3 regions of the Arthrobacter sp. D5-1 genome follow, and region 3 is predicted to be linked to each of the others. Evidence: predicted binding sites of a transcription regulator. Region 3 holds the regulator's gene; each other region holds the start of a gene.
The links. The regulator HrcA, encoded in region 3, represses chaperone genes, less so after heat shock. The targets are predictions, from matches to a motif close to TTNGCACTCGNNNNNNNCGAGTGCNAA.

Region 1 (11,342 bases), 760 kb from region 3:
ATCGACAAACTGGCACGCCAAGGCAATCCCAAATCCATCCGTTTCCCGCGCGGCCTCTCACAGCCCAAATACATGGGTACGGCGGAGGAGAAGGGCCCGCACCGCTATGACTGGTCTTTCAGCGGCCTGAAAACGGCGGTGGCCCGGTGCGTTGAACAGTTCGAGGCCCGTGGCGAGGAAGTGCCCGTGGCGGATATCGCCGCAGCGTTCCAGGAAGCCGTGGTGGACGTGATCAGCTCCAAGGCGGTCCTCGCCTGCAAAGAGCACGGCATCACCGATGTGTTGCTGGGTGGGGGAGTTGCAGCCAACTCACGGCTTCGGGAACTGACCGGGCAACGCTGTGCGTCGGCCGGGATCACGCTTCACGTTCCGCCGCTGGACCTTTGCACGGACAACGGTGCCATGGTGGCGGCCCTCGGTGCCCAGCTGATCATGGCCGGAGTTGGACCGAGCGGAATAGCGTTTGCGCCGGATTCCTCCATGCCGGTAACTACGGTTTCTGTGCCTGCCTAGGTTCGCGCCCAAGCAGGCACAGTCTCCAACTACGAGGCGTCCGGTCCCTTGCGCATTTGCTGAACGAGGTCCATGACCACTGCCTGCAGGTCCCCGTTGTGCTCGGCAGCAACACGCCGTTGGCGCTGGTAGCTGGCTCCACGTTCGATGATCTTCAGGACGTCTGCCAGTTCCTCGGAGCAACCCAGCTTTTCTGCCACAGGTTCAAGCCGCGCAACGGTTTCTGCAAGGTGTTCGGTGACCAGTTGTTCGTTGCCCTCGGCGTCGAGGATGATGATGGCTTCCATGCCATACCGCGCGGCACGCCACTTGTTCTCCTGCACATGCCATGGCGGCATGGTGGGGATGCTGCCGCCGGCGTCCAGGATGGAGGAGAACTCGTCCACGAGGCACTGGGTCAGCGCCGCAATGGCGCCTACTTCTTCAAGTGTGGCCAAGCCATCACAGATGCGCATTTCGATGGTGCCCAGGTTTGAGACGGGGCGGATGTCCCAGCGGATCTCTGACGTTGAGTCGATGACTCCGGTGGTGAACATGTCCTGGACGTAGGACTCGTACGCCTCCCAGGTTTCGAACTGGAAGGGCAACCCGGCGGTAGGGAGTTGCTGGAACATGAGGGCACGCTGGGAGGCGTACCCGGTTTCTTCCCCTGCCCAGTAAGGGCTGGAGGCGGACAATGCCTGGAAGTGCGGGAAGTAGTTGACCAGGCCGTCGAGGATGGGGAGGACTTTGTCCCGGCGGTCAATGCCTACGTGGACGTGGACGCCGTAGATGACCATTTGGCGTCCCCACCATTGGGTCCGCTCAATAAGTTTGGCGTAGCGCTCTTTGTCCGTGACGGGCTGGAGCAGGGGAGGGCTGAAGGGGTGGCTGCCTGCGCAGAACACTTCAACGCCCATGGGATCGGTGACTTCGCGCACCGCGGCGAGGGAACGGCCAAGGTCCTCTTTGGCGTCCTTGACGGTCTCGCAAATGCCGGTGACAAGTTCAACGGTGTTGAGGAGCAGCTCGCGCTTGATGTGGGGGTGTTCGTCGTCCTCATTGAGGTCCGGGTGGTTGGCGGCGACGCCTTTCAGGACATCGTTCGCCACCGATACCAGTTCCCCGGTACGTGCATTGACGAGCGCCAACTCCCATTCCACACCCAGTGTCGATTGCCTGGATGGCGCAAAATCAATCTGCAAGTAGTCCCCTCAATTTGTACTTTCCGGCCTTGTGTTGTGTCAGCCGGGCATGGTTCCCCGCTGCGGGGCCGCCAGCGGTCGGATCAAGTCTAATGCAGCAGGAACACCGGTGATATCGACAGGAACCGACGTCGCAGCATGCCGTCATTTGCTAATGAGAACTGTTCGCATTAGACTCGAGCCATGCACCTCACAGTCGTCAGTTCCCTGGACAGCCAATGCCGGGAGGCAGCCGCCGCAAGGCTCGGCCGAACCCATGAGAACTCCGTGGTTGTCCTCCACGATCTCCTGGACGGTTCGTTGGTCCTTCGACGCGTCTATCGGGGCGGTCAGCTGTTCGAACGCGAAACCACGGTCCTGGAGCATGGTTGCCTCAGCTGCACCGTCCGGCTTGACGTAGTCCCGACGGCGGAACGCCTCGCCGCCTGCGGCTTCGACCACGTGGTCCTGGGCCTCCCGCCGGGAGTTGCCGCAGGCATGGCCGTCGCAGAACTTCGCCGTGGACTCAGCCAGCCGGCTGTCATGGACAATGCGGTGCTGGCCATGGACCCGGCGGATTTGGATGACCACATCTGGGACCGACACACCCTGTTCGAATCCGGGTTCACCTCCATGCCCCAGGATGAGCGCACCAGTGGCGAATTCCTGATTGGTGAGTTCGGCCAGGTGGACACCGTGATGGTTTCCCCGGGTCTGGGAGCGGTATTGACCGGGGATCCGCGGGAAGGATCGGAGGCGTGGCTGATCGGCTTGGAACTGCTGGGCCAGTTGGCGCCCCATGCCAATGCCGTCGGCTCGGCCGGGGAATTCCGGCCGGGTTGCTTCGACGATGCTGAAGCAGCGGCACGTAACCGGCCCGGCGTCGTGCGTGTGCCCCTGAGGGAAACACCTGGTCCCTTCCGGACCGTGCTGCACAAAGCGGGCCGTCCCCTTCACCCCGGACGCTTCCGGGATGCCCTGCCACAGCTGGCCATCGGTACGCACTGGCTGCGCGGCCGCCTATGGATCGCCTCCGCGCCCACGCGGCGGATCGCCGTCCAGGGCATTGGCCCCAGGGTCTGGCTCGAAAGTACCGGGAGCTGGCTGGCCGACTCTGCAGGGTCCGGCCCTGGCGAGGCAAACGCTAAGGCCGGCGCCGACGTCGATGCGTTCCTGGACTGGCACCCACACCACGGCGACCGCGGCACCGTCCTTGCCATCACCGGACGCTCAGAGGACATCGACCCCACGGAAATCCGCGAGCTCCTGGATGGCTGCCAACTGACGGAGGCCGAAATGACACTGGACTCCGGCGTCTGGGACGACCCCCTGGAACTCAGCGACGCCCTCTAAACCGAAGACCCACACCCATATCAAAGGAGAAACACCATGAAGGTCAGGAATTCACTGCGTGCCCTCAAGAAGATCCCCGGCGCCCAGATCGTGCGCCGGCGGGGGCGTACCTTCGTCATCAACAAGAACAACCCCAGGATGAAGGCGCGCCAGGGCTAACCCGCGGCAGGGTAAATAGTGCAATGAATACACGGCTCTACCAACAGGGCGTTTAATGGGGGAATGCCAATCCTGAACAAAGACATGTCCCTGTGCATTTCGCTTGCGGCCCGGCCCAGCAATATCGGGACCAGGTTCCACAACTATCTCTACGATCTGCTCGGCCTGAACTTTGTTTACAAGGCATTCGCGCCCACTGACATCACCCTCGCGGTAGCGGGGATCCGCGGCCTCCCCATCCGGGGTGCCGCGGTGTCCATGCCGTACAAGGAAGCCGTGATCCCGCTGGTTGACGTGATGGACCCTTCAGCCAAAGCCATCGATTCGGTGAACACCATCGTGAACAACGACGGCGTCCTCACTGCTTACAACACGGACTACATCGCCATTGCCCGGCTCCTGAAGGACCACCAGGTTCCCAGCAGCCACACTGTCCTTCTCAGGGGTGCCGGAGGCATGGCAAAAGCAGTTGCCGCAGCGCTCCGGGACGCAGGGTTCACCGCCGTCACTATCGTGGCGCGCAATGAAACCACTGGACGAGCACTCGCGGATCTCTACGGATTCAGGTGGCAGGACGACGTCAACGGCTCAGCAGCGGACCTGATCATCAACGTCACCCCGCTGGGGATGGCGGGTGCGGATGAGACCGCGCAGTCCTTCGACGACGCCACGGTCGCCGCTGCCCAGGTGGTCTTCGACGTCGTAGCGCTGCCTTCTGAGACGCCGCTCATCACCGCCGCCAGGAACTCCGGCAAGAAGGTCATCACCGGTGCCGAGGTCATCGCCATCCAGGCCGAAGAACAATTTGTGCTGTACACGGGTGTGCGCCCCAGTGCCGGGCAGGTCCGCGAAGCCTCGGAGTTCTCCCGTCGATGAGGTGCTAGCCGGTCACCGGCTCCACCACAACAGCCACTCTTTCCTCACCGATCCTGGTGAGGACCAGGGTGGCTGTTTTTGCGTCCTTGCCCTTTGATGGTTTGGCGGGAAGCAATTGCTTGCGCAGCTCCTCGGGAGTCACGGCCGTGCCGCGCTTCTTGATGTCCAGCACGGTGATGCCGTTGGCCTTTACCCACGTCTTCAAGGCCTTGACGTTGTAGGGCATCACCTCAAGCACCTTATAGGCCCGGGCAAACGGAGTGTCGTGCAGTTCGGGCGCGCAGATGTAGGCGATGTGCTCATCCACCAGGTGCCCGCCCAGCCTTTCGGCGATGTCGGCTACCAGGCCTGCGCGGATGACTGCGCCGTCCGGTTCGTATAAGAAACCTTCAACAGGCCCGACGGCGGCTGCGGGACCTGCGTCGAAGTCTTCGCCGCTGGTGATTTCAGCGGCGCCCTGGCTGCCGATGACCAGGGCCGCCCGCCGCACGCCGGGGCGGGCTACGCCGTTGAACCACAGGGTCACTTCGGTGACGTCCCCGCCCACCGAGACCCATTGGGCCTCACAGCCTGAGGGTACGGAATCATGGGGGATGCCGGGCCCCATTTTGACGCCAATGGCACGTCCGGTGGCTGCCAGCTTCTCCACGAAGGACAAGGGGGGAGAGAAAGCCTCAGGGTCCCAAATCCGCTTGGTCCCCGACGTGGACGTGGTGCGTCGTGCAGGATCCAGCCACACGCCGTCGATCCCGTCCAGCTCCACGGACGTGGCATCCGAGTGCACCACGGTGGCGTGCGGGAACGGGATGAGGTTGATGGTGGCGCAGGCAGCGGTGGTTTCATCCATTTCAACGGCTGTCACTGAGATGTCCATGGACGCCATCGCCATGGAATCGGCGCCGAGGCCACATCCGAGGTCGGCCACATGGGAAATGCCGGCCTTGGCGAAGCGTTCGGCATGCCGGGCTGCGACGTTCAACCGTGTGGCCTGCTCCAAGCCTGCCTGGGTGAACAGCATTTGCCGCGCGAACTCGCCGAACTTTGCCTCGGCTCGGGTACGCAACCGTGATTGCGTCAGGACTGCGGCCACCAATTCGGCGGAGTGGCCGGCTTTGCGGAGATCCGCGTTGGTGCTGAAAGCATCGGCCTCGCGGTAGGGCCCCAAGGAGGCCAGGAGTTCCCATCCTTCAGTGGTCAGCAAGGGGGCGATCTGTTCCTGCGGTGCGTGAGGCATGGAATCAAGCCTAACGGCGCGGCACTTGACAACGTGACGGGCGAATCAGCCGGATAGGGTTGTTTTCATGGAAGACACCGCAGCCCCGCAACCCTCCACCATGATGAAGTTCGCGCGACCCGCCCTCATAGCGGGGGCCGTGATCGCTGTGGTCTGCATCGGCTTGCTGATCATCATCTTCGCGTTGGATTCCTTCAACGCGGCCACCTATTCCGTCGCCGGCAAGAGCGTCAATGATGCTACCGACGAAGCACGGGACATCCGCGAGCTCTACAGCGGCGCCCGCACCGGTGGGATGATCACCTTGGTGATTTCCGGCGTCGTTGCTGTTGCGGCCGCTGTGCTCCTGTACCTGAACCGCGGCAATGCCCCGCTGGACGAGGATGACGACGGCCAGGACTATGACCTGGATGACCTCACGGGACGGTGACCTGCGTTCACCCATGACGAAATGCTGGCACTCACCTTGACCGAGTGCTAACGATTTACATAGAGTCTAGTTAGCACTCTCCCCCGGAGGGTGCTAATAAATGCCAAGCGTCTTCCGGCACCGCGACGGCGGATGTACGCTCCGGCACCCTAGTTCTTAGTCCATGAATCAGCTCATGAAAAGGAGAGTCCGAGTGTCGGTCTCGATTAAGCCTCTTGAGGATCGTATTGTTGTTCGCCCGCTCGAAGCAGAGCAGACCACGGCTTCCGGCCTGGTTATTCCGGACTCCGCACAGGAAAAGCCGCAGGAAGGCGAAGTTGTTGCAATCGGCCCCGGCCGTTTCGATGACAACGGCAACCGCGTACCGGTTGACGTAGCTGTTGGCGACGTCGTCATCTACTCCAAGTACGGTGGAACCGAAGTCAAGACCGGCGGCAACGAGTACCTCGTTCTGTCCGCCCGCGACGTCCTTGCGATCGTCGTAAAGTAACTTCCCGGAGCCCCGCACCGCCGTCGCGTTGGAAATCATTTCCGACCGTCAGCGGTGCGGGTTTTCTGTCTTGAAAGGACACAACCATGGCAAAGCAGCTTGCTTTTAACGATGCTGCCCGCCGGTCTCTTGAGGCCGGTATCGACAAGCTCGCCAACACTGTCAAGGTGACGCTTGGCCCGCGCGGCCGCAACGTCGTGCTGGACAAGAAGTGGGGCGCTCCCACGATCACCAACGATGGCGTCACCATCGCGCGTGAAGTTGAGCTTGACGACCCCTACGAAAACCTTGGCGCCCAGCTGGCCAAGGAAGTAGCCACCAAGACCAATGACGTCGCAGGCGACGGCACCACCACGGCCACCGTGCTGGCACAGGCTTTGGTCAAGGAGGGTCTGCGCAACGTTGCCGCCGGCGCCGCTCCGGGCGAGATCAAGCGCGGCATCGAGGTTTCCGTTGAAGCCGTCGCAGCCCGCCTCCTTGAGAACGCCCGCGAAGTTGAAGGCACCCAGGTCGCTAGCGTCGCAGCCATCTCCGCGCAGAGCGACGAAGTCGGCGAGCTCCTCGCCGAAGCGTTCGGCAAGGTGGGCAAGGACGGTGTCATCACCATTGAAGAGTCCTCCACCACCCAGACCGAGCTGGTCCTCACCGAAGGCATGCAGTTCGACAAGGGCTACCTGTCCCCGTACTTCGTCACCGACGCAGAGCGCCAGGAAGCCGTCCTCGAGGACGCCCTCATCCTGATCAACCAGGGCAAGATCTCATCGCTGCAGGACTTCCTGCCGCTGTTGGAGAAGGCACTGCAGGCCAACAAGCCGCTCTTCATCATCGCCGAAGACATCGAAGGCGAAGCCCTCTCGACGCTGATCGTCAACCGCATCCGCGGCACCCTCAACGTTGTTGCCGTCAAGGCTCCGGGCTTCGGCGACCGCCGCAAGGCCATGCTCCAGGACATCGCCACGCTCACGGGCGCCCAGGTTGTTTCCCCGGACCTTGGCCTGAGCCTGGACACCGTTGGCCTTGAGGTACTCGGTACCGCACGCCGCATCACGGTGACCAAGGACAACACCACCATCGTTGACGGCGCCGGCACGGCTGAGGACGTGGCTGACCGCGTTGCCCAGCTGCGCGCTGAGCTCACCCGGACGGACTCCGACTGGGACAAGGAAAAGCTGCAGGAACGCCTGGCCAAGCTGGCCGGCGGCATCGGCGTGATCAAGGTTGGCGCTGCCACCGAGGTTGAGCTGAAGGAAAAGAAGCACCGCATCGAGGACGCTGTGTCCTCTACGCGCGCAGCTCTCGAAGAAGGCATCGTTTCCGGTGGCGGTTCCGCCCTCATCCACGCCCTCAAGGCACTGGACGAGTCCCCGGCCGTCAAGGCACTGGAAGGTGACGCAGCAGCTGCTGTGGGCATCGTCCGCCGCGCCTTGGTCCAGCCGCTGCGTTGGATCGCCCAGAACGCCGGCTTCGACGGTTTCGTTGTTGTTGCCAAGGTGTCCGAGCTGGAAGCCAACCACGGCTTCAACGCCAAGTCCGGCGAGTACGAGGACCTGATCGCCGCTGGCGTGATCGACCCCGTCAAGGTCACCCGTTCGGCTCTCCGCAACGCCGCTTCCATCGCTGCCCTGGTTCTCACCACCGAGACCCTGGTTGCCGAGAAGCCGGCTGAGGAAGAAGACGCACACGCAGGCCACAGCCACTAGCAGCCTGTTTCACTGGAGCCCCGGTCACGTTCGCGTGGCCGGGGCTTCGTGCGTCTTGGAGGCTGCCGGCAGGCACGCCTTCTCCAGCTATTGTGAGCGTTCGACGACGGCAGTAACCTGACGCTTATACGGCGGCTTGGGTGCGCCAACCGGGCTGTTCCCGGTCGCGGGATGAGTAACGACTATGCCGGCCACAACCTTGGATCTCGGACGCTCGGCGTTCTTCGAGCATCGCTGGAGCGATGCCTTGGACTGCCTCGCCCGGGCGGATACCGAAGGCGGCCTGCCTCCCCAGGACATTGAGCTTGTTGCCTCGGTTGCCATGCTCCTGGGCAAGGAATCGGAAGGTGTGGCCTATCTGACGCGGGCACATGACGAGTACGTGACCATGGGGGACATTGCCGGAGCGGCCCGCTGTGCTGCGTGGCTGGTCCTGTACCTTATGAACCTCGGGGAACCCGCACGTGGTTCCGGCTGGTTATCCAGGGCCAAGCAGTTGGTGGATGGGATGGATGACCCCACCGAAGCGGAGGGCTACCTTTTGATCCCATCGGCGCTGGGCGCGCTGTATGGGGGAAACCCGGAAGCCGGCAACGAGCTTTTTGGCCGTGCCTTGGCTGTGGGGCAGCGCTTCCACGACCGGGACCTGACGGCCTTGGGCCAGCTGGGCGTAGGTACAGCACGGATCGCGTTGGGTTTTCCCGCTGAGGGCCTGGAGTTCCTGGACGACGTCATGGTTTCCGTGACCGCCGGCGAAGTGTCGCCCATTCCGTCCGGCATTATCTACTGCGCAGTCATCGGAAGCTGTCGCCTGACCTTGGACGTCAAGCGTGCCCACGAGTGGACAGCTGCACTTGCCCGGTGGTGCGGACAGCAACCGGACATGGTCATGTTCAGCGGGCAGTGCCAGTCGCACAGGGCCGAACTGTTCATCCTGCACGGTGCCTGGGAGGATGCCACGGCCGCACTCCGAATCGCCCAGGACCGTTCCCGCCATGGCGACCCGGAAGCAGTCTGGGGCGCGTGGTACCTCCAGGGCGAGCTGTTTCGCCTGACCGGCCGTGACGATGAAGCCATGGCAGCTTATGCCAAGGCCGCTGAGACCGGATTCGAGGCCCTGCCAGGGCTGGCACTCGTCCTGGCCGGGCAGGGCAAAGAACCACAAGCCCAGTCCATGCTTCGCCGTGCCCTTTCCCTTTCTGACCCAGCCAACCGCCGTCGACTCCTCCCGGCCGTCGTCGACGTCGAACTTGCTGCCGGAGACGTCAAGGCGGCTCGGGCCGCCGCAGACGAGTTCGGGTCCCCGGAAGGCGGCGGCATGCCCCTCGAGCAGGCGCTCGCTGGCCAGGCGGAAGCCACTGTGCTGCTTGCGGAGGGCAAACCGCACGCTTCCCTGTCAGTGGCGAGAAAGGCGTGGCGTCTTTGGTACAGCCTGGAGGCTCCGTACGGCGCGGCCAGTTGCAGGGTCCTGGCGGGGCGTGCTTGCTCGCAGCTGGGAGATCCGGACTCGGCTGCCATGGAGTTTGAAGCTGCCAAAGATGAGTTTGCCGATCTCGGAGCGGCGCCTGCAGTGGCCCATGTTTTGGAGCTCACGGGCGAGAAACGTCAGAACAGTTTTCCGCTGACCAGCCGTGAGCTGGAAGTCTTGCAGCTCGTTGCCAGTGGCCACGCGAACCGTACCATCGCCAGGGAGCTGTATCTCAGCGAAAAGACCGTGGCCAGGCATGTCAGCAACATCCTGTCCAAACTTGCTGTGCCGTCCAGGACCGCCGCCACGGGCTACGCCTTCGAGCATGGCCTGATCCACTGAACCCCCGTCACCTCCCGCACCGTTCCACAGGACCCTCTGTCACCTGCTGCGCAGAAATACCCATACCGTGTGGAATCTAATGCGTCATTCTGCCGACGCGACGGGAGGGGCTGGGCTCATAGCTTGGCCCTATGAACATTCCACTGCTTGCCGGCACCGTTTCAACCGTGCTCTTCGCCGCCAGCATGCTGCCCATGCTTCTCAAGGCGGTCCGAACAAAGGATGTGGCGTCCTACAGCCTGGGGAACATTGCCCTGACCAACATCGCCAATGCCGTGCACTCGTTCTATGTCTTTGATCTTCCGGCCGGCCCTGTATGGCTTCTGCACGCCTTCTATGTGGTGGCATCCGCACTGATGCTCGCGTGGTGCCTGCGGTACCGGAAGACGCCCGAGGCCGGGCCGCATGAGGTGCATTGACCGGTTGGACCAAACAACAAATTGGACCAAACAACAAAGGATCCACTGCAACACGAAAGGAGCGCATCATGACATCGAACCAACTTCAAGAGGTAGACACCGTCATCGTGGGAGGTGGCCAGGCCGGGCTCGCGCTCGCATACTGGTTGGCCAAGGAAGGCCGTGACTTCCTCATTCTGGATCAGCACGGAAGGCCAGGGGATGCCTGGCGTCAACGCTGGGACTCGCTCAAGCTGTTCACACCCGCCAAATATGACGGGCTTCCGGGTTGGCCTTTCCCAGGAGACCGTCTTGCCTTTCCCACCAAAGATCAACTGGCTGACTATCTGGAGGAGTATGTGCGTCGTTTTGACCTCCCCTTCGTGTCCCATGTCCATGTGGAGGAAATCAGCTCCGAGGATGGGGGGTTTGTTGTCGCGGCAGGGGACCGGCTCTGGCGCACGCGCAACGTGGTGATTGCGACCGGCGGACACCATCTTCCGAAACGGCCCGCTTTCGCAGGAGAGCTTGATCCGGACATAGTCCAGCTGCATTCCCAGGCCTACAAGAACCCAGGGCAGTTGAGGGACGGAACAGTGCTGGTGGTAGGTCTCGGAAACTCGGGGGCGGAGATCGCCCTTGACGTTTCAGGGTCGCATTCCACCGTTCTTGCAGGGAAGCCAAGCGGCGAAATGCCCATGAAGCACGGCCGTACCGCAGCACGTTTCGCCCTGCCAATAGTGAAATTCCTGGGCGTCCGGGTCCTAACGCTCAACACGCCGATCGGACGCAAGGCCGCCCCGGGCTTCAAATCCATGGCGGCGCCGCTGATCCGGACCAAGACCAAGGACCTGGCCGCAGCGGGTGTGCAGCTGGTTCCAAGGCTGGCGGGGGTTTCGGAAGGCTTGCCGGTCCTGGAAGACGGGACAAAGGTGGAGGCCACGAACGTTATTTGGTGCACGGGGTATCAGGAGGAGTACTCGTGGGTGAAACTGCCGGTCTTTGACGAACAGGGAGAGCCGAGGCAAAGCAGGGGAGTGGCCGAGGACGTTCCCGGCGTGTTCTTCATCGGTCAGGAATTCCTCTTCGCGGCAGCCTCGGCAACACTTCCCGGAGTCTGTCGGGACGCCCGCTACCTGGCCCGCCGGTTGGCAACGGAGCGGCGTCCGGAGCCCGACGGTCGCCGGGCCAAGGAGACCCGCATGCCGACAAGCCG
Region 2 (11,342 bases), 730 kb from region 3:
GCCTGCGCCGGGCAGCGGAGCTTGGCAGCTTCAGCAGGGCGTCCACTTCCAGCCCTTGGTATGGAGCGCGACTGGTGACGCGCAAGGAGACCGAGGAAGCCCAACACCTCGCCCGTCTGGCCGAGGAGAAGCTTCCCGTCCTGCGGGACCGGATGAAGCAGGTGTCCGATCACGCTGAAATCCGGCTGGGGGACACCTTCACCGAGTGGGGTGCGCAGCTCGAACTGCTCATCGCCGTCCGGGAGAGCCTGGATAAGTTCACCCCGGACATCTTTGACCGGCCGGTGCACGACCTCATTTCCGCGACTGCCAGTTCCGCGTGGCGCCGTGAGCGCAACTTGGAGATGCCTTCCATGCAGCGTTCCCGCCTGCGCCGGGTAGCCAAGGAATATGTGCGGCCCGGAGTCCACATCGCCGACCTTCACAGCTCCCTCGTCCTGGTTCAGGAGCAGCGGGCTCTGTGGGCCGGATACGCCACCACCCAGCGCCACCCGGCAGTGCCCTCCGGGCTCGCCGATCTTGGTGCGCTGTACCGGGAGTTGGATGGCGAGCTGCACCGCCTCGGTGCTGCCCTCAAGCACACCAGCGCTGGTGGCTCCCTGCACGGGACACCGTACTTGGAACTGATGGAGCGGCTGGAACGGCTTGTTGCTGACACGGCAACACTGGAGACACTTCCCGAACGCACCCTCCTGATCGAGGAAATGCGCGAGCACGGCCTTGGTGAGTTGCTGTCCGACCTGGCTGCCCGCGAGGTTCCTGCCGGCTCCGTGGCCGCCGAATTGGATCTGGCCTGGTGGCAATCCGCTTTGGAAGCCATGATCAGCGGCGACGACTACCTTGCGATGTCCGATGGCGATTCGCTGCGCCGCCTGGAAGCCGAATACCGGCTTGCTGACCAGGCCCACATCGCCAGTGGTGCTGCCCGTCTCCGCTGGCAGTTGGCACAGAAATGGCGCCAAGGCCTGCTTGAGCACCCCCGGCAGGCGGAACTGCTGCGAGCCTTGCTGAAGGATGGCCGGGTTACTTTGCCGGCGCTGAGCGCCCAGGCGCCTGAGCTTGTGCCACTCCTGGTGCCCGTTTGGTCTGTCAGCCCCTACCTCTTGACTGGTGTCCTCCCGGCCGAGCAAAAGTTTGACGCCGTGGTGGTCATCGACGCCGAATCCACCTCGCTGCAGGCCGTACTTCCTGCCATCGCCCGGGCGAAGCAGGTGGTGGCCTTCGGTGATGCGAAGATTGCGCATGCACGGACCTTCAGCGTTGCTGTGGAACCGCCTGTAGCCGGTGTTGCCAGCCACGAGAATGTTGACAGCGCCTTCAAGGCGCTGGCCAGGGTCCTTCCGACCTGGCAACTGAACTGGGTCTACCGCGCCGTAGACGAGGACCTGATCCTTCAGCTGAGCAAGAATTACTACGACGGTGGCCTGCGCCGCCTGCCCGACGGCAACTCTGTCACGGGACTGGACCGTTCCATCCTGGTGGAGTACATCCCCGATGGCACCGGGCTTCCGGGTGCAGACCATGAGGGCGTCGAGTCCGTCACTGCCGAGGTCAATCGCGTGGTGGACCTTGTGTTCGAACACGCAAGGCTGCGTCCCCGCACGTCCCTGGCGGTGGTAACTGCCAGCTTGCGCCATGCTGCCCGCATCGGCGAGGCCATCAGGCTTCAACTGCCCAACCACCCCCTGCTGTCCACGTTCTTTGGCGCCGGTCCCGAGTCCTTCCGTGTGGTGGATCTGGAGCGGGCCCAAGGCCTGGTACGGGACCACGTGATCTTCTCGCTTGGCTACGGCCGCACACCACATGGCCGGGCACTCCATTCGTTCGGTCCGCTGTCCGCCGAGGGTGGCCGGAACCGTTTCGCTTTGGCCATGACCCGCGCACGGCGTTCCATGCACGTCCTGAGCTGCTTCCGTCCCGAGGACCTTGACCTCGATCGGCTGGCTCATGGTGCAGTGGACTTCTACGAGCTGCTGGACCGGGAACTCTCGGGAAACAGCAACCTCGGTACACCCGCGTCCCGTGCTGTTGCCAGTGAGCAGGCGCTCGGTGAGGATCCCTTGGTTGCTGACCTTGGAGAACGCCTGCGGGCCCGGGGAGCCCGGGTCTGGCATCTCTACGATGGCGTTCTGGACATCGCAGCTGCGGCGGATCCCGTCCACACGATCGGCCGGGAGGGAGCAGAAATCCCCACACCTGTCGCGATCGAATCCGATGGCACTGAACGCTACCGGCGGATGAGCGTCCGGGAACGCAGCCGGCTGCGTCCGCAGCTGCTGGAGCGCATGGGATGGCGCTACATGTCCCTGTGGACCATTGAGGTCTTCACTGATCCTTCGTCCTGCGCGGATCGCATCGGATCCTACCTTGGGCTGGAGAATCACATTCCGCGGTCGACGTCGCCTGAGCATGGCTTCCTGGACATGGACGTTGAACAATTGAGTGTGGACAAGGGGCAGCAAACGTTCGCTCCAAGTCCGGCACGGCAGGCACCAGACCAGATTGACGACGCTGCCGATGATGCAGACAGCGAAGCAGAGAACGGGAAAGAAGTACCACTGATGGAAGAAGCAACTGGTCCTGAAGGCGGATCCGAGACCGAATCCTCCGCGCCAGGCGCCGACACCACTGAAGAAACTGCGGACGCCACGGCCGCCGCAGCCAAACCAGGCGTGAGTGGCATTCTGCCCACCAAAGCAGCGGAAGACGATCCCCGGCGCTGGGGCGATGAGTCCGGTTACGACCATGAGCAGTGGCTTAAGGAACAAAAGCCGCCGCACTGGGGCTAACCGTCCACCGCCATCTGAACCACCCATCACGGGTTGACCAAAACAAAGAAAAGCTTGCCGTGCGTTGATGCGCCGGCAAGCTTTTCTGCTTGCTGTGGATCCGCAGCAACCACCACCAAGCCTTCGGTGTCGCTGGTGCCCAGCCATTCGCCTGCCTTGCCCCCGTGGGCTGAGGTCCAGAGCACGGGGACGGGACCGGCGAGTACTTGTGTTTCCCTGGATTCGTCATAGGATCCGGCTGCCGTGAGGACCACCGTGACCAACTGGCCGGGGGAGAGGAGCTGGATGGACGACGGGTCGGCCATCCGCAGGGGAACGGCTGCGGTGCCCACGGGTGATCCAGTGAGAAGCCCGGGACCCAGGAGGCTGGACTCAGTGGGGATCTGCCCCCGGCTCAAGGGAGCGGCCAACTGTCTGCCTGTGAGGTCCCCGCCATCTGAGAGGGCTCCGGTGACGGCGAGGTCCTGGGGCACTCCCACCCGGGTGAAATCGGCTTCTGTGAGAGTGGTTCCCGTGGGGAGGTCACGGGCGGCCACCATGACACTGATTCGCAGCTCCGAAGCCGGAGTCAGCTGTTGGACGGCGATGCCGGCGGCCAGGCACAGCAGGAGGGCAACAGTGAGACGGCGGTTGCGGGCGATCCAGGAGCCGATCCTTTGCCTTCTGCCTTGGCGGGCTGAATAATTCAGCTGCCGGTGAAAGCTTGTGGCATTTTTGCGGGGCCGGGACGACTGCCCTCCCGCACCAAACGGGTCCGGGGGCCAAGGGCCGGCAGGCGACGCTGAACGCCGGGCGCGGGCAAGGAGGGCGCTTCGAGACTGTTGTGGCATGCCGCCACGTTAGCCAGCCGGACAGGCCGGATAACAGCGGCCTGAAGCGCTATGTGGAAAAGTGGGGAAGTTAGCTTGCTGCAGCTGCCGGTGCCGGGGCGGCTGCGGGAGCGGACGGCGCGGCGGCGGGTGCGGCTGAAACAGTGCTGCCCTTGGCATCACGGGAATCAGTCCGGTAGAAACCAGAGCCCTTGAAGACGACACCGACGCTGTTGAACTTCTTGCGAAGGGCGCCCTTGCACTCGGGGCACTCCGTCAGGGAGCTGTCAGAGAAGGACTGGACGATGTCAAAGGCATGGTCACAGTCTTTGCAGGCGTATGCGTATGTGGGCACTGAGTTCCTCCTTCAGGACAAAGGTCAGGTCCTGTGCAGCAACGGCGGAGATTTCGCTTCGCATTAGCAGTCGCAGGGCCTGAGTGCCAATTCTATCATCGGTCTACAGTGCATGCGCCAGTGGATGTGCGGGACCTCACGGGGCTCTCTCGTCGAGATGGACCACCCCGGAGGGAGTCAGCACTTCCCGCACGGGGCGGTCGAATGCTTCGGCGGGAATCGAACCTGAAGGCAACAGGTCGGCGTCGTACACCACCGCAATGGTGGGCGGCCGCTGGCCGGAATCGTCGAGCCCATGGAGGAGCCGGTCGTAGTAACCGCCGCCCTGGCCGATCCGGTTGCCATCCCTGTCCACTGCCGTGGCTGGCATGAAGATCCCCGCCGCGCCTGCCACCACCTGGCTTTCCATGCGTTCGCCCTCAGGTTCGTCGATAGGGGCGTAGGAGGAACGGACGAAAACTGTCGACGGGGTCCAATAGACCCAGCTCAGCTGCCGGCCGGGCTCGCACACGGGAAGGAGGATCCTGTGTCCGGCCTCGTGCAGGGAATGGATGAGCGGCATGGTGGGTGGCTCAAACGCGACACCTACATAGACGGCAAAAGTGGCCGCCGTGCCGGAGGAAGCTGCAGCCGCCCATTCCGTTCCATGCTGCGCGATCGACGCACCGGCAGCAGCGATCTGTTCGGGGGAGAGGGCGCGCCTTTGGAGGCGGCGGCTGCTGCGGATGTCTTCCTTCGATGCCATGGATGTCCGATCGTGAGGTTCGTCTGATGCCGGTCCGGCGACAAAAGCTGCGGTTCAGTCCACAGAAATGTTGTCCCGGCGCGGCGAGGGTTTAGCCGATGATGTATTCCTTCCGTTACATTAGTCCGGTGACTCTCGATAACAATGCTGTCCGTAAGGCCGTCATCCCCGCAGCGGGTCTTGGTACCCGTTTCCTGCCTGCAACAAAGGCGATGCCGAAGGAAATGCTGCCCGTGGTTGACAAGCCAGCCATCCAGTACGTCGTCGAAGAAGCGGTCAAGGTTGGCCTGCACGACGTCCTGATGATCACTGGGCGCAGCAAGCGCGCCCTGGAGGATCATTTCGACCGTGTGCCGGCGCTGGAAGCGACGCTGGCCGAAAAGGGCGATACCGCCAAGCTTGAGGCCATCCAATCCGCCACCAACCTCGGTGACATCCACTACGTCCGCCAAGGCGACCCCAACGGCCTGGGCCACGCTGTCCTTCGTGCGAAGCAGCACGTCGGGCACGAGCCTTTTGCCGTACTCCTCGGCGATGACCTGATCGATGCCCGGGATAACCTCCTGAGCGACATGATCGCCGTCCAGCAAAAGACCGGCGGTTCCGTGGTTGCCCTGATCGAGGTGGAGCCCTCCAAGATCAGTGCCTATGGTTGCGCCGACGTCGAGGAGATCGGTGAAGACGGCTACGTCCGCATTAAGCAGCTGGTGGAAAAGCCTTCTCCGGAAGAAGCGCCGTCCAACCTTGCCGTGATCGGGCGCTACGTGCTGCATCCGGCAGTGTTCGATGTTCTCGAAAAGACCGAGCCGGGCCGTGGTGGCGAGATCCAGCTGACCGACGCCCTCGAGGTGCTGGCAGCCGGCGAAGGTGAAGGCTACGGCGTGTACGGCGTTGTTTTCCGGGGCCGTCGCTACGATACCGGTGACAAACTCAGCTACCTCAAGGCCTGCATCGAGTTGGCCTGCGAACGCGAGGACCTCGGTCCTGAACTGCGTGAGTGGCTGCCGACCTTCACTGCTTCGCTTCCCAAGTAACCTCAGGATGTACGGTTCTGCGATCTGGCCGGTGACGCTGGAAAGCGGAGACCTGCTTCTTCGCCCCATCCGATACCGCGACAAGCGGGAGTGGTCTGAAGTCCGTTCGCGGAACAGCGAATGGCTTGCTCCCTGGGAGGCGTCCAACCCGGCACCGGGTGGGCGCCTGCCCAGTTATCGGCAGATGGTGGCCTCGCTGAACAACCAAGCCCGACAGTCCACGGCATTGCCTTTCCTCATTGTCGAGCGGACCCCTGGATTCCGTGAGCCGCTCATCGTCGGGCAGTTGACCGTTTCCTCCATCATTTGGGGATCGGCCATGATGGCTACGTTGGGGTACTGGGTGGATAAGGAGCGGGCCGGGCACGGTATTGCTCCGACGGCGGTGGCCATGGCAACGGACCACTGCTTCAAGGTGTTGGGCCTTCACCGCATGGAGATCAATATCAGGCCCGAAAACGCCCCCAGCCTGAGGGTGGTGGAGAAGCTTGGATTCCGGGATGAGGGGTATCGGGAACGGTACCTGCACATCAACGGCGAATGGGCTGACCACCGGTCCTTTGCCCTGACATCGGACGAGGTTCCTGAGGGTCTGCTGCGTCGGTGGCTCAGAGGATAAATGGGCAGGTCATAGGCCATTTTGTCCGTATATCCAGTCATTTGAGGACTCGACGACGACACACCGGCCGCAATGCCGCCGCGCCCGGTGATTTGCTTCTACGGTTTTGAATGTGGACTTCCCTCTCAGCAGCTCAGTGATACTCGTGGTCACAGTTGCGCTGTGGATGGTCTGGGTGGCGCCCTACGTTCTCCGGAACAGGCGCCAACAAGTCCAAACGGCCGCTGTTCCAGCAGGGGCAATCGACGACGAACCAGACGAACCGCAGGCAGGGGTGGTACTGACTTTGGCACCTCAGCAGGAGAAACCGATGGAGACCATGCACAGCAAAGCACCGGCGTCGCCCCAGGAATCCCGCGCGGCTGAGTCGTCCGTGCGGAAAGCGCCCACCACTCCATTCACCATCCGCTATGCCCGGCTCACTTTGGCCTTGGCAGGCCTTGCCTTGCTGGTGACGGCGGCCGTTTCGGGCATCCTCCTCACCTTTGGCGTCGGGTCATTCTGGTTGCCGCTGGTGTCCTTCATCGGTGCGGTGCTCGCCGTCGTCACCTTGCGGAAGCTCGCTCTCAGGGATCTTCGCGAACGCCGGGCACGCCGTGCGGCGCAGGCAGCGCCCATCCCGACGCCCGCACGCTACTTGCCCAAGGAACCAGCAGTGGAAGCGAAGGAAACCACGGTTTTCGACGCCGAAGCCACCAGCCGTGAAGCTGCGCGCTTGTCCGCTGTTGAGCTTCGCCAGGCTGCTTTGGCGGTTGCCGTTGCCGCAGGAGACACATCAGCGCAAGCAACCGATTCCAAAGGTGCCAGCTGGGAGCCTGTTGCAGTTCCCAAGCCCACGTATGTTGAAGCCGCCAAGGCTTCAAGGCCGGCCCCCGAGCCGCTGGACCTCCCTGAGGCTCCCAAACCCGTGGGCAAGCCCGTCCTGAAGCAAGGTGCTGAGCAGGCCGAGGCATCTGCTGCCGTCTCCGCCAAGGGGCAGAGCGCGCTCAGTAACCTGGACGACGTCCTGCAGCGCCGCCGCGCCTAGCCACGCATGGCCAGTATCTGCGTAGCAGGCGGTACCGGCCAGGTAGGTCGCGAGGTTGTCCGGCTTGCTCTGGATGCGGGTCATGAGGTGACCTCTTTGTCACGCCACGTGCCGCCTCCCGGCTCGGAGAAGCATCACGACGGCGCCACCTACGTTGCGGGCGACGTCACCACAGGAGAAGGGCTGGCGGCCGCACTGGAGGGCGTCGACGTCGTGATTGACTGCCTTGAAGCTCAGTTCGGCAAAGCCCAACGAGAATTCGCCGACGGCGGTGCCCGCCTTCTTGCCTCGGCTCACCGTGCCGGGGTCGGCAGGGCGGTGGCGTTGTCCATCATTAACTGCGACCTCAGCAGTTATTCGTATTACGTCTCCAAGGTTGGGAAAGAGCGGAAGTACTCTGCATCTCCGCTTGAGACCGTGGTGGTTCGCGCAACACAGTTTCACGGCTTGGTGGCAATGATCTTCGCTGCCGGGGCCAAGGTGCGCCTCATTCCTGTCTTCAAGCGCACAAGATTCCAGACCATCTCGCCAGTTGACGTTGCACGGGCACTGCTGGACGCTGCCATGGAGAGCGCCTCTCCTGAACGTCACCGCCTGCGTACGGTGGGTGGTCCGGAAGTGCTCACCATGCGGCAGATGGCGGAGTCGTGGAAGGCGGTTACCGGCGCGCGGGGAACGATTGTGGAGGTGCCGTTGCCTGGGGCGATGGGTGCATTCCTGCGATCCGGCAACAACCTGATCCCCGGGCAAAAGGATGGCGTGGAGACGTTCGTGTCGTGGTTGGAAAAGCGCCGCGAAAGTTTGTAGCCTAGGGACACTGGCCGGACGGTTACGGTCTGGCCCAGGGGGCTATAGCTCAGTTGGTAGAGCGCTTCGTTCGCATCGAAGAGGTCAGGAGTTCGAATCTCCTTAGCTCCACAATTCAGCCCGCCAGCTATCGTGCCCGGCAAGTAGTGGATCTTTCAAGCACAAGCAAAGACGAGTACCAACTACTCGTGTGCCTCGAAGGAACTCGATGGCCAAACACCTCATCTCCTTTCCATGGTTAGTCAGCGCAGCCATACCCGCCAGCATGAACCGGCCATCCCTCCGTTGTTCCTAAGCCGCGTGAAGGTATATCGTTAACTATCGTTTAGTATCGTTCGCGACTGATTGAGGTGAGCTTGATGCACAATTCATTCCCTGCAAACGGATTCATGGGCAACAACCTGGACGGCATGTGGCAAGCCGTTGAGGAGTTCCGTTCCCGGTTCGAAAAGCGTTCCGGAACCCGTGCGGGCCGGGGCGAGCTGCGATCGGCGATCCTTGCCCTGCTTGCTGAGCGTCCCATGCACGGCTACCAGATCATTCATGAAATCGAAGAGCGCAGCGGCGGTAGTTGGAAGCCGAGTGCCGGCTCCGTCTATCCCACCCTGCAGCTGTTGGCGGACGAAGGTTTCGTCAGTGCCGAGGAGTCCAACGGGCGCAAAATCTACTCCCTGACCGAAGCGGGCCGGGAGGACGTGGCTGGTTCCGAAACGTCAGCGCCATGGGATTCCCTGGGAACGTCATCGAGCCCGGGTTTCGCTGCACTGCCCAAGGCCGGTGTGGACCTGGCGCAGGCTGCGGCGCAGGTCGGCCGTACCGGGACACCCAAGCAAGTGCAGGAGGCTGTAACGGTGCTTGAGGAGGCACGCCGCCGCCTGTACTCGATCCTCGCCCAGGACTGAAGGGGTGACGTCGATTCGGCGCGAACGGGCTGATTCCCTGAGGGGAGCTGGGAACCCCCGTGCCCGTTATCGTCGAATCCTGCGATTCGCCGCATGGCATTTGGCGGTGACCTGGTGGTTCGAGCTGTTCCTGCCCAGAGTGGGCCTGCGCAGGCTGACTGAACGGAACCGGGCCAACAGAATGCGGCGCTTCGCCCGGCGTTTTCATGGCCTCGCGGTGGAGCTCGGCGGGCTGATGATCAAGGTGGGCCAGTTCATGTCGTCCCGGCTCGATGTGCTCCCGCCGGAAATTACCTCGGAGCTGGAGGGGCTGCAGGACGAAGTTCCACCTGTCCCTTTTCACGCCATCCGGGCCTTGGCTGAGGCCGAACTTGGGGCTTCCCTGGAGGCAGTGTTTGCTTCGGTCGAGGAGACTCCCATCGCGGCAGCTTCACTGGGACAAGCACACCGGGCGAAACTGCTCTCCGGTAACGCCGAGGACACAGGTCTCAGCAGTGTCGTGTTCAAGGTGCAGCGGCCTGGCATCGCCGAAATAGTAGACGTCGACCTCGCTGCCTTGCGGAAAGTGGGAGGCTGGCTCAGCCGCATCCGCCTCGTTTCGAACCGTGCAGACGTTCCTGCGCTGATCAAGGAATTCGCGCAGACCAGCCTCGAGGAAATCGACTACTTGAATGAAGCGGCCAATTCAGAGCGGTTTGCTGCTGACTTCGCCGATGACGCTCGGGTGACCGTTCCGGCGGTGGTGTGGGAGCGGACCACCCGCCGCGTGCTCACCCTCGAAGATGTCACGGCCATCAAGATTACGGACGCGGACTCGCTTCGCCTGGCCGGCATAGACCCCACCGAAGTGGCACCGGTCTTCGCCTCGGTGATGTTTGACCAGTTGTTCACCAAGGGTTTCTTCCACGCCGATCCCCATCCCGGCAATATCTTCGTTACTCCGGCCAATGATCCTTCCAGTGAACATCCGTGGAAACTGACCTTCATAGACTTCGGAATGATGGGCGAGGTTCCCGTGGAGACGCGAAGCGGCCTGCGGAAGCTCCTGATCGCCGCTGCCTCTCGTGACGGCAAGGGACTGGTCACCGCCATCAGCGATGTAGGGGTGCTGATGCAGTCAGCCGATACCCCAGAGCTTGAGCGGGCGATGACGCAGCTCTTTGCGCGTTTCGGTGGCATGGGCTTCGCCGAGCTTCGCGATGTTGACCCACGGGAGTTCCGTGAATTCGGCACTGAATTCGGCAGCGTGATCCGCTCACTGCCCTTCCAATTGCCCGAGAATTTCCTGCTCATTATCAGGGCCATGTCCCTGACGTCGGGTGTGTGCAGCTCTCTGGATGCCCGCTTCAACCTGTGGGACTCGGTGGAACCATATGCGGCCCAACTTCTGCGGGACGAGCGCGGCAACCTGATCAACGATGTCGCGTCCCAAACTCTCGAAGCCGCCGCCATCGCCCTTCGCCTGCCCAAGAGGCTGGACGGGCTGGTCTCGAGACTGGAAGAAGGATCCCTCCAAGTGGGCAACCGGCGCCTGGAGCGGCAGATGGCGAGTCTCATCCTGATGGCGCGGCGTGCAGTGGCGGCGTTGATCTTCGGCGCTCTCCTGATCGCCGGAGCCGTTCTGCGGACGGACGATCCCGGACTGGGCAATGTGCTGATGATCAGCTCAGTGGTCCCGTTGCTCTACGGCCTGTGGTCGGGCCGGCGACAGTCCTGAGAACAACCGCGGGCTCCAGTACCGCGCCGTAGACTTTCCTTGTGACAGAGACTCCCGCCCCGCGTTCCGAGGCTTCCACCAGTGCGGCCGGCCCCATCCTGGTAGGCGTCATGCCGGGGCAGCATCCAGTGGTCCTCCAACAAGCAGCCACTGTGGCGGCCAGTGCCCGGCTGCCGCTGGTGTGCGCCTATGCCGACGTCACGGTGTACCCGGTGGACGGCAGCACCGGAGGGCTGGCAGCGCCGATCGATCCGGACGGCATTGATGCGGATCTTCACAGGATCCCCGAATCACTGGTGCAAACCCTTCATGACCACTTGGACGGCAACGGCGTTGAATGGTCGCTGGTCCATCTGGCCGGGGAACCCGCCCGCGCTTTGGCCCGTGAGGCTGAGGACATTGGAGCCTCCATGATCGTGGTGGGTACCCGGGAGCACAAACTGGCTGCTGCATTGAAAGAACTGACGGCAGGCTCGGTGGCGCGGCACCTGTTCCACCGCCAGGCCCGGCCGGTGCTCGTTGTTCCCGTTAATCCCAG
Region 3 (9,581 bases):
CTCATCCTGGGTGGCGTGACCGGCATTGCGGGCCTGTACCTCGGCCACCTGGGGGCAGATGGCGATGTCGCCCAGCATTCCCTGCGGGGTTGGCTTATCCGGGGTGCCTGGAGTGAGCTCGTCCATGGGCACAGACAGGACGTCGGTGGCCCCGGGTTCATCCATCAGTTCGATGTGAAGCTTCTCCATGGCGGGTTCATCCACCAGGAGAATGGAAAGCTCCGCTTGCGGATGGATGTAGAGCCGTTCGAAGATGAAGCGGGACAACGTCACCAGCTGGGCTTCGTCCACCGTCACACCGGACTCGTTGTTGACTTCAATGCTCATTGACGTTCTCCACGTTTGTAATGTGTGCCTGACGCGTCTTTGCGGTGCGCGTCATCCCAGGTGCTGTAGGCGGACACGATGTCGGCCACCAGGCGATGCCGGACTACGTCGGCCGCCTCAAGAATGGAGAAATTGACGTCGTTTATGCCTGTCAGGATCTCCCGGACGATCCGAAGGCCTGACGTTGCGCCCAGCGGAAGGTCGATCTGGGTGACGTCGCCGGTGACTACCATTTTTGAACCGAAGCCGAGGCGGGTCAGGAACATCTTCATCTGTTCCGGTGTGGTGTTCTGCGCTTCATCAAGAATGATGAAGGCGTCATTGAGCGTACGTCCGCGCATGTACGCCAACGGTGCCACCTCAATGGTGCCTGCAGCCATCAACCGTGGGATGGATTCCGGATCCATCATGTCGTGGAGGGCGTCATACAGCGGGCGCAGGTACGGATCGATCTTGTCGCTCAATGTACCTGGCAGGAAACCGAGCCGCTCCCCCGCCTCCACCGCAGGCCGCGTCAGGATTATCCTGCTGACTTCCTTCATCTGCAACGCCTGCACGGCCTTGGCCATGGCCAGGTACGTCTTGCCCGTGCCAGCTGGACCGATACCAAAAATCACCGTGTTTGCGTCGATGGCATCCACGTAGTTCTTCTGATTCAGTGTCTTTGGACGGATGGTCTTGCCGCGGCTGGAAAGGATGTTGTGGGTCAGCACATCAGCCGGGTTCTGCACCGACTGGGCCCTCAACAGGGACACCAGCTGCTGAAGGATGTCCGGGCTCACCACGGTCCCTTTCGCCACAAGCCCACGGACTTCCTCCAGGAGGCGCATGACGCGGGGAATGACGGTGGAGGGGCCGGTCATGGAGAGCTCGTTGCCGCGGACATGGAAGCTGACATCCTGGAATTGTTCCTCGATGTACCTCAGGGCTTCGTCATGGCTGCCCAGCGAGTGAACCATCTGGTCGGAGTTGTCGAAGGTGACGACTTCCGTGCGTGTGCCCGGTAATGTGTGCGGGAACTCGTTGGGCGGCTGGTTGCCGTTTCCGGTCCTGAGCCGCCCGTTCAAAGATTCACTCATAGTGCTGGCCCGCGGGCCTTTTCTCCTCCGGTTGGTCTGTAATAACGCCATCGATTCGACATTCTCTGCGGACTTTCGTTGCCCGCATTGATGCCGGAATGTCTCCAATCCTACGCCAGCCCGCCCGCGATGAACCTCCCCCGGCAGCCTCATTCGGCACCCTGGGGCTGATGCGGACATTTTGTCTCAACTCGGCATCAAGCCGGTATCAATCATGTTTCAGTTGGCGCCCTCCCCCGGAAACCCGGCCGACCGCCGTCGACGATGTGCCAAGCTGGCATTGCGGGTGAAAACACGACCCCGCACCCCAGCCGACAAATGGCTGCCAAACCATGCAGGGCAGGACAGGAAACCCATCAAGAAAACAGCCAGCAACGATCATGGCGCGAACAAGCGGACCAAGTCCGCTGTTGCCGTGCCGGCGATGCTCGCTGTCCTCCTGCTGACCGGTTGCATCGCCAACGGTGGCGGCACCCAAGCCACCTCCACCCCGCCGCCGCTGACCGTCCAGGAAGCCCCGGCCAGCAACGCCCCGCTGGAAACCACCCAGGCCTCCACCAAGATCCCGGTCTACTGGATCGGGCGGAGCAAGGAAGAGGTCTACCTTTACCGCGAGTTCCGGGACATCTCCGGCGACGGAAATCCTGTAACCACCGCCCTGAAAATCATGATGGCGGAAAAGCCGTTGGATCATGACTTCTTCACTCCCTGGCAGGAACCCGCCAACCTGGCCACGTCCATTTCCGGCAAAAACGTCATTACAGTCGATATTTCCCGCGATGCTTTCAACTCAAACCTGGATGCCGGCATGGCGCAGCGTGCAGTGCAGCAACTCGTCTACACGGCAACGGCCGCAGCTTCGTCTTCAGGGCTCATCAATTCAGGCCAGCAGATCCAAGTGGTCATCCTGGTTGATGGCCACAAGGACTACATGGCGTTCGGGCAAGTGCAGCTGGGTGAGCCGATGACCCGCGACGCCTCCTTGGTTGCCCCGCTCTGGATCATCGATCCGCAGGAAGAGACCACCCTGCCCACAGGACTGGTCAAGTTCAACGGGCGGAGCACTGACAGCTCCAAGCCCATCGCCTGGCAGGTACTGCAGGACAATGGCAAGGGCGAAAAGACCAGCCTTCTCACGGGCCAAACGCAAGCCACCGGCGAACCCGGGCAGTATGGGTTGTTCACTTTTGGCGCGACATTGAAGGCCGGCCAGTATGAGGTACGTGTTTCCCAGGTGGACAGCGCCGGAGACATCATCGCGACAAGCACCGACACGCGGCTGTTCAGGGTCGGGTAGCTGTTCACGGTCGGTAGCTGCCCGGAGCCGGAAGCGGACCAAGGCCGCCCGGCTGCAGCGCTACCAGCGGCCCAGGATGTCGCTCGCAAGCACGACGGCGGCAGGTCCCGCCGTCGACGACCTCAAGACATGATGCCCCAAGAGAGCCGTCACGGCGCCGGCATCACTGAGCCGCGTCACTTCGCGGGGCGAGATCCCACCCTCGGGCCCCACTATCAACAGCACCTCGCGGGGTGAGGTGGCCTTGGTTGCCGCCAGCTCTTCAAGAATGGTCCGCAAAGGATTCTTGGCGTCTTCATGCAGGATGATGGCAAGGTCAGACTGGGCAACGGCTTTCGCCAGGGACCCGGTGTCCACCATGGTCCGCACCTCGGGGATCCATGCCCGCCGGGCCTGCTTGGAGGCGGCAGCAACCACTGATTCCCACTTCGCATGGGCCTTTGCTGCGCGATCGCCTTTCCATCGAACAATGGAACGCTCTGACTGCCACGGGAGCACAGCGTCGATTCCGAGCTCCGTGGCCGTTTCGATGGCAAGTTCGTCGCGATCGCCCTTGGCCAGGGCCTGGACCAGTACCAGCCGGACGTCCGGCTGTTCTTCAAAGGCCATGTCGGAGGCAGTGACGACGAGGCCGGCGGGCCCGGCCGCGGCGACCGTGCCGGTCAACCGCGCGCCGGCACCATCGGCTATGTCAACGGGCTCTCCCACACCAAGTCGCTTGACCGTAACCGCGTGCCGTGCCTCTGGACCTTCCAGCACGAACGTGCCGCCGGGTATGACATCGCTGAGGCTGCCGGCCGACGTGAAGAAAACGGGGTTGCTCACCGCTACAGGTTACCGAGCTTGTCCCGAAGCTTGGCGAACATTCCGCCGCTGGCCACAAGCTTTCCTTCAGTGAACTGCTCCCCGCGAAGCTTGGCGAGCTGCTGCAGCAATTCTTCCTGCGCAGGATCCAGCTTGCTCGGCGTTTCAACGTGGAGGTGTACCTTGAGGTCGCCACGGCCATAACCACGCAGGTGCGTGACGCCCAGGCCCCGAAGGGTGATGATCTCCCCTGACTGGGTTCCGGCCTTCACATCAATGTCCTGTGCGCCGTCGAAAGTATCCAACTGCAACTCCGTACCCAGCGCTGCGGCCGTCATGGGCACGCTGAGGGTGGCATGGAGGTCGTCGCCTTCGCGCATGAACATGGAATCGTTGTTGACGCGGATCTCCACGTAGAGGTCGCCGGACGGGCCGCCTGCGGGTCCTGCTTCGCCTTGGCCGGACAACTGGATGCGCGTACCGGTGGCAACACCGGCAGGAACCTTGATGGTCAGGGAACGGCGACTGCGGATGCGGCCTTGGCCGTTGCACTCATTGCAGGGGTCTTTGATGACCGTTCCGAAGCCCTCGCAGGAACCGCAGGGGGCAGCGGTCATGACCTGGCCAAGGATGGACCGGACAGCGCGCTGGACCTGGCCGCTGCCGCCACAGATGTCACAACGTTCCGGGTGGGTGCCCGGTCGGCAGCAGCTGCCGTCACAGGTGGGGCAGGTCACGGCCGTGTCCACTTCGAGCTTCTTGTTGACGCCGAAAACGGCGTCCTTCAGGTCAATGCGGACACTGATAAGTGCGTCCTGGCCGCGTCGGACACGGGAGGCCGGCCCGCCGTGACCGCCGCCGCCACCAAAGAACGTATCGAAGATGTCCTGGAACGCGAAGCCCTGGCCGGAATATCCGCCGCCAAACCCGTTGTCCGTTCCATTCTCATTGCCGGTGGCGTCGTAGACGCGGCGCTTCTGGGGATCGGACAGCACCTCATAAGCATGGGTCACGGCCTTAAACTGCTCCGCGACATCCTCACCTGGGTTTACGTCCGGGTGGAGTTTCCGCGCCAACTTGCGGTACGCCTTTTTGATCTCTTCCCCGGTGGCTTCCGGCGAGACTCCCAAAACGTCATAGTGGCTGCTCAAAGTCGGTATCTCTTCCTTGTTGTACTGCGGATGTTTCTTCGGGACGGCGTTCAGCCGCCAAGAATGCGTGAAAGGTAACGGGCCACGGCCCGGACTGCGGCCATGGTAGTGGGGTAATCCATGCGGGTTGGGCCCAGGATCCCCACCTTGGCACCGGAACCGTATCCGGTGGCCACAACGGAAGCCTCAGCCAATCCGTCGTAGGGTTTCTCCCGGCCGATACTCACGGTGACGCCCCTGGGGTCATCCCCCATGTCTGACAACAACCGAAGCATGACAACTTGTTCCTCAAGGGCTTCCAGCACCGGACCGATGCTCAAGGGGAAGTCCACGTTGGACCTGGCGAGGTTGGCCGTACCGGCCATCAGGATGCGTTCTTCGCGGCTGTTGTCGCTCAAGGCCTGCAGTCCGTTGGCCAACGTCTGGGCCAGCCCCCGGAGCTCCGGCGGACACAGGGCAATCACCGACGGAAGCACCTGCGGCAACAGGGCCAGTTGCGTCCCTGCGATGCTGCCCAGGAAGCGGGATCTCAATCGCATCAAAGCGTCGTCGCCCACGTCCGAACCAGCGTCGATGACCTTCTGGCTGACGCTGCCGGTATCGGCAATCAGCACCACCAACACTTGTTGTGGTGCCAACAGGACGAACTCAACATGCCGTACCAAGGCGCGGTTGGAGTGCGGATACTGCACGACGGCGACCTGGTTGGTCAGTTGGGACAGGAGCCTTACCGTGCGCTCCAGGATGTCGTCTACATCATCAGGGCCTTCAAGCAGCGAGTGGATGGCCCTCCGCTCTGCGGCCGAAAGGGGCTTGACTTGGGAGATGCGATCGACGAAAAGGCGGTAGCCCTTGTCGGTGGGAATGCGACCGGCACTGGTGTGGGGCGCTGCAATGAGGCCTTCTTCTTCCAGAACGGCCATGTCGTTACGGATGGTGGCGCTTGAAACTCCAAGATGGTGCCGTTCAACAAGGGCCTTCGATCCAACAGGCTCCCGTGAATGCACGTAATCTTCAACGATGGCACGCAGCACTTCCAATTTGCGTGGCTCACTCATTGCTCCACCTCCTGACGACTGCCGTGGTCTCTGAGACCGGGTCCACTTAGCACTCAACATGCCCAAGTGCTAACCAGTCTAGTATGAGCCAACCCGTTGCTAGCATTGAACTTTCCTTTCCCAAGCCAGCACAAACCAACACTGAACAATTCAACCCAGCACAAAAGGTAGGAACTCCTTGGCTTTCGACACGTGGGGTCCGCAGGATCTGTCAGCTCCCGCCAAACGGCAACTGCCGGAGGTAGCTGTACAACGCGGGATGGTCCTCGAAGATGTCCAATCAGGCTGGGTGGGCGAAGTCACCCGGGTGGAGAAGACCGGCGGCATGCACATCGTGTCCCTCGAGGACAGGCGGGGGAAGACGAAGTCGTTCCAGCTCGGATTTGGCTTCCTGCTCGAGGGGCAGCCCATCCGCTTGATGCCCCCGGCCCCCCGACAATCGACGCCGCCCGTTCAGGCCGGTCGCACGGCGTCGGGTTCGGTGAAGGTTGAAGGACAACGCGCCCAGGTGGCCAAAGCCAGCCGCATTTGGGTGGAGGGAAAACACGACGCCGAACTCGTAGAGAAAGTTTGGGGCGACGATCTTCGCGTCGAGGGCATTGTGGTGGAGCCCCTGCACGGAGTCGATGACCTCAAGTCGGCAATCTCCGCCTTTAACCCCGGGCCCGGCCGGCGCCTCGGCATCCTGGTGGACCACCTCGTGGCCGGCTCCAAAGAGTCCCGCATCGCAGCTGACGCCATGACTGTGCCCGGCGCCGCAGGAAACGTCCTGATTGTCGGCCATCCCTACATCGATGTCTGGCAGGCCATCAGGCCCAAAGTTCTGGGAATTGAGGCCTGGCCGTCCGTACCCCGCGGCACCGACTGGAAGACCGGGATTCTCACCGCCTTCGGGTGGCCTCACGAGACCGCTGAGGATATAGGACTGGGCTGGCAACGTCTTCTTGGAGCGGTTCGCAGCTACGCCGACCTTGAGGCCTCGCTGCTGGGCCGCGTGGAGGAAGTCATCGATTTCCTCACAGTTCCCTGACCTTTGGCCTCAAAGCAGCAGCAACTGACGTGTCATCGTGGCGCTTGTCCCGGGAAGCCTGCCGGGGCCGGTATTCTGGGACAGCAACACCGCACTATCTTTACAGCAAAGGGAACACACCGTGGCAGAGAACGCTCCTGAAGAACCGGGCAGCGCCGCAGGCCAGCCCCAGTACCATGGCGCGCCTGCAAATGCGCTGCCACTGACCGCCAGCGAGGACAGGCAGTGGGCTACCTTGGCACACTTTGGCGGTATTCTCGGATGCCTGCCATCTCTCCTGATCTACTTGATCTTCCGTGACCGCGGACCGTTCACGGCACAGGAATCCAAGGAGGCGTTGAACTTCACGCTGCCTCCCACCATCGCTGCGGTTCTGGCCAACATCCTGGTGCTGTTGCCGGTAGTAGGCAACATCTTTGCTGTGATCGCCACTGGCATCTGGGTAGCCCTGACATGCTTCTCCGTCTCAGCCGGAATCCGCGTCAACCACGGCCAGCCGCACCGTTACAAGCTCAACCTGCGCTGGGTCAAGTAGCCCTCCCCCAGCCATTCAAGCGGCTGGGGGTTAGTCGGGGAGAATCCTCCGGACTACGGCGTCAGCCAGCAGCCGGCCCTTCAGCGTAAGGGTCAACCGGCCTTTGAACGCTTGCACGGGATCAACCAGCTCGTCGGCGATCAGCCCTGCCATTGCATGGCGGCCAACCGCGTCCAAGGCATCTACTTCAAGCCCTGTACCGAGCCGTGCTTCCAGCATGATGCGTTCGACTTCCCGGGTTTCGGCGTCGAGGGTCTCCCGGCCTGCCGCCGGTGAGCTTCCCGCACCCAACCGTCCTGCGTACGCTGTGGGGTGCTTAACGTTCCACCACCGGACACCTCCTACGTGGGAGTGCGCACCGGGGCCGATGCCCCACCAGTCATCGCCGCGCCAGTAGGCCAGATTGTGCCGGCACGCTTGATCGGGTGTCCGGGACCAGTTGCTGACCTCGTACCAGTTCAAACCAGCTGCGGAGATCAACGAATCAGCCAACTCGTATTTGGCTGCATGATCGTCGTCGTCAATTCCGGGCACTTCGCCGCGGCGGATCTGGGCCGCCAACTTGGTGCCGTCCTCCACGATCAATGCGTAGGCGCTGATGTGGTCAGGCTCGTAGGACAGTGCTGTTTCAAGGGACAACCGCCAGTCCGCCATGGACTCCCCCGGCGTACCGTAAATAAGGTCCAGGCTCACCGCGAGTCCGGCCTCACGGGCCCACTGGACCACGAGCGGCACACGACTGGGGGTATGGGTCCGGTCAAGGACCTTCAACACGTGCGGCACAGCCGACTGCATGCCAAACGAAACCCTGGTGAATCCGGCATCGGCCAGCACCTTCAGGGACTCAGGGGTTACGGAATCCGGATTGGCTTCGGTGGTTACCTCGGCACCGGGCTCAAGCCCCCAATGGTCGACGGCGGCCCGCAGGATTCGTGCAAGGTCTTCCGCGGGGAGGAGCGTGGGCGTACCGCCTCCAAAGAAGACTGTGCTCATGCGCCGCCGGGGCAGCCCTGAGGCCTCCAGTGCCAGAGCCGCGAAGTCGAGTTCGGACACCGCGGTTGTGGCGTAGGCATCCTGGGAGGCCCCGCCGCCAAGCTCGGTGGCCGTATAGGTATTGAAGTCACAGTAGCCGCAGCGAACGGCGCAAAACGGGATATGGACGTAGAGCCCGAAGTTGCGGTGCTCGACGCCATCCAGCACCTGCGGGGGAAGTACTCCGTCCGCAGGCGCCGGATCGCCCAAAGGTAGGACGCTGGGCATCTACTTCTTGGCCTTGTCCTTGGACTCGTCGGTGGTCAGTGCTGCGATGAATGCTTCCTGGGGAACCTCCACGCGACCCACCATCTTCATGCGCCTCTTGCCTTCCTTCTGCTTTTCCAGCAGTTTGCGCTTACGGGTGATGTCACCGCCGTAGCACTTGGCAAGAACGTCCTTGCGGATGGCCCGGATGCTCTCACGGGCGATGATTCGCGATCCGATGGCCGCCTGGATGGGCACCTCGAATTGCTGCCTCGGGATGAGCTCACGGAGCTTGCCGGTCATCATGACACCGTAGGCGTAGGCCTTGTCGCGGTGGGTGATGGCACTGAAGGCATCCACTTGTTCGCCCTGCAGCAGGATGTCCACCTTGACGAGGTCTGCAACCTGCTCGCCGTCGGCTTTCCAGTCCAGCGAGGCGTAACCACGGGTTTTGGACTTCAGGAGGTCGAAGAAGTCGAACACAATCTCGGCCAGCGGAATCCAGTAGCGGAGTTCCACTCGGTCCTCGGACAGGTAATCCATGCCGCGCATTTGGCCGCGGCGGCTTTGGCAGAGTTCCATGATGGAACCAACAAACTCGTTCGGAGCCAGGATGGTGGCGGAAACCATAGGCTCGCGAACTTCGGAGATCTTGCCCGTGGGGTACTCGCTGGGGTTGGTGACATGGATGACCTTCTTGTCCTCCAGTGTCACCTCGTATTCCACGTTGGGAGCAGTGGAGATGAGGTCCAGGTTGTACTCACGTTCAAGGCGCTCACGGGTAATTTCCAGGTGCAGCAAACCGAGGAACCCGACGCGGAAACCGAAGCCCAGTGCTGCCGACGTCTCGGGTTCGTAAACCAGTGCGGCGTCGTTAAGCATCAGTTTTTCGAGGGCGTCGCGGAGGACAGGGTAGTCCGTTCCGTCCAGCGGGTAGAGACCTGAGAAGACCATCGGTTTGGCGTCGGCGTAGCCGCTGAGCGACTCCGAGGCAGGCTTGGCCAGGTTGGTGACAGTATCGCCAACCTTCGACTGGCGGACGTCTTTCACGCCGGTGATCA

Region 1: a site for HrcA is predicted at 5,753-5,779, ahead of groES (co-chaperone GroES). Genes of this name have one in related genera too.
Region 2: a site for HrcA is predicted at 4,017-4,043, ahead of AYX22_RS15290 (FmdB family zinc ribbon protein). Genes of this name have one in related genera too.

What each region holds. Positions count from the first base shown of each region.
Region 1 is NZ_CP014571.1:3,343,444-3,354,785, reverse strand. It holds gene tsaD (tRNA (adenosine(37)-N6)-threonylcarbamoyltransferase complex transferase subunit TsaD) at 1-513, shown strand, start outside; gene AYX22_RS15415 (glutamate--cysteine ligase) at 543-1,697, opposite strand; gene AYX22_RS15410 (GTP-binding protein) at 1,881-3,029, shown strand; gene ykgO (type B 50S ribosomal protein L36) at 3,066-3,188, shown strand; gene AYX22_RS15400 (shikimate 5-dehydrogenase) at 3,252-4,064, shown strand; gene AYX22_RS15395 (class I SAM-dependent methyltransferase) at 4,069-5,298, opposite strand; gene AYX22_RS15390 (hypothetical protein) at 5,366-5,728, shown strand; gene groES (co-chaperone GroES) at 5,922-6,218, shown strand; gene groL (chaperonin GroEL) at 6,305-7,918, shown strand; gene AYX22_RS15375 (LuxR C-terminal-related transcriptional regulator) at 8,103-9,728, shown strand; gene AYX22_RS15370 (hypothetical protein) at 9,860-10,147, shown strand; gene AYX22_RS15365 (FAD-dependent oxidoreductase) at 10,216-11,342, shown strand, end outside; gene AYX22_RS15360 (DUF389 domain-containing protein) at 11,259-11,342, opposite strand, start outside.
Region 2 is NZ_CP014571.1:3,313,981-3,325,322, reverse strand. It holds gene AYX22_RS15300 (AAA family ATPase) at 1-2,789, shown strand, start outside; gene AYX22_RS15295 (RcpC/CpaB family pilus assembly protein) at 2,816-3,619, opposite strand; gene AYX22_RS15290 (FmdB family zinc ribbon protein) at 3,690-3,953, opposite strand; gene AYX22_RS15285 (5-formyltetrahydrofolate cyclo-ligase) at 4,090-4,698, opposite strand; gene galU (UTP--glucose-1-phosphate uridylyltransferase GalU) at 4,827-5,732, shown strand; gene AYX22_RS15275 (GNAT family protein) at 5,740-6,351, shown strand; gene AYX22_RS15270 (hypothetical protein) at 6,497-7,378, shown strand; gene AYX22_RS15265 (NAD(P)H-binding protein) at 7,385-8,185, shown strand; tRNA gene AYX22_RS15260 (tRNA-Ala) at 8,224-8,296, shown strand; gene AYX22_RS15255 (PadR family transcriptional regulator) at 8,545-9,087, shown strand; gene AYX22_RS15250 (AarF/UbiB family protein) at 9,092-10,804, shown strand; gene AYX22_RS15245 (universal stress protein) at 10,846-11,342, shown strand, end outside.
Region 3 is NZ_CP014571.1:2,587,357-2,596,937, forward strand. It holds gene ybeY (rRNA maturation RNase YbeY) at 1-327, opposite strand, end outside; gene AYX22_RS11750 (PhoH family protein) at 324-1,406, opposite strand; gene AYX22_RS11755 (GerMN domain-containing protein) at 1,831-2,703, shown strand; gene AYX22_RS11760 (16S rRNA (uracil(1498)-N(3))-methyltransferase) at 2,764-3,528, opposite strand; gene dnaJ (molecular chaperone DnaJ) at 3,531-4,658, opposite strand; gene hrcA (heat-inducible transcriptional repressor HrcA) at 4,709-5,716, opposite strand; gene AYX22_RS11775 (DUF3097 domain-containing protein) at 5,895-6,746, shown strand; gene AYX22_RS11780 (DUF4870 domain-containing protein) at 6,868-7,281, shown strand; gene hemW (radical SAM family heme chaperone HemW) at 7,312-8,541, opposite strand; gene lepA (translation elongation factor 4) at 8,542-9,581, opposite strand, start outside.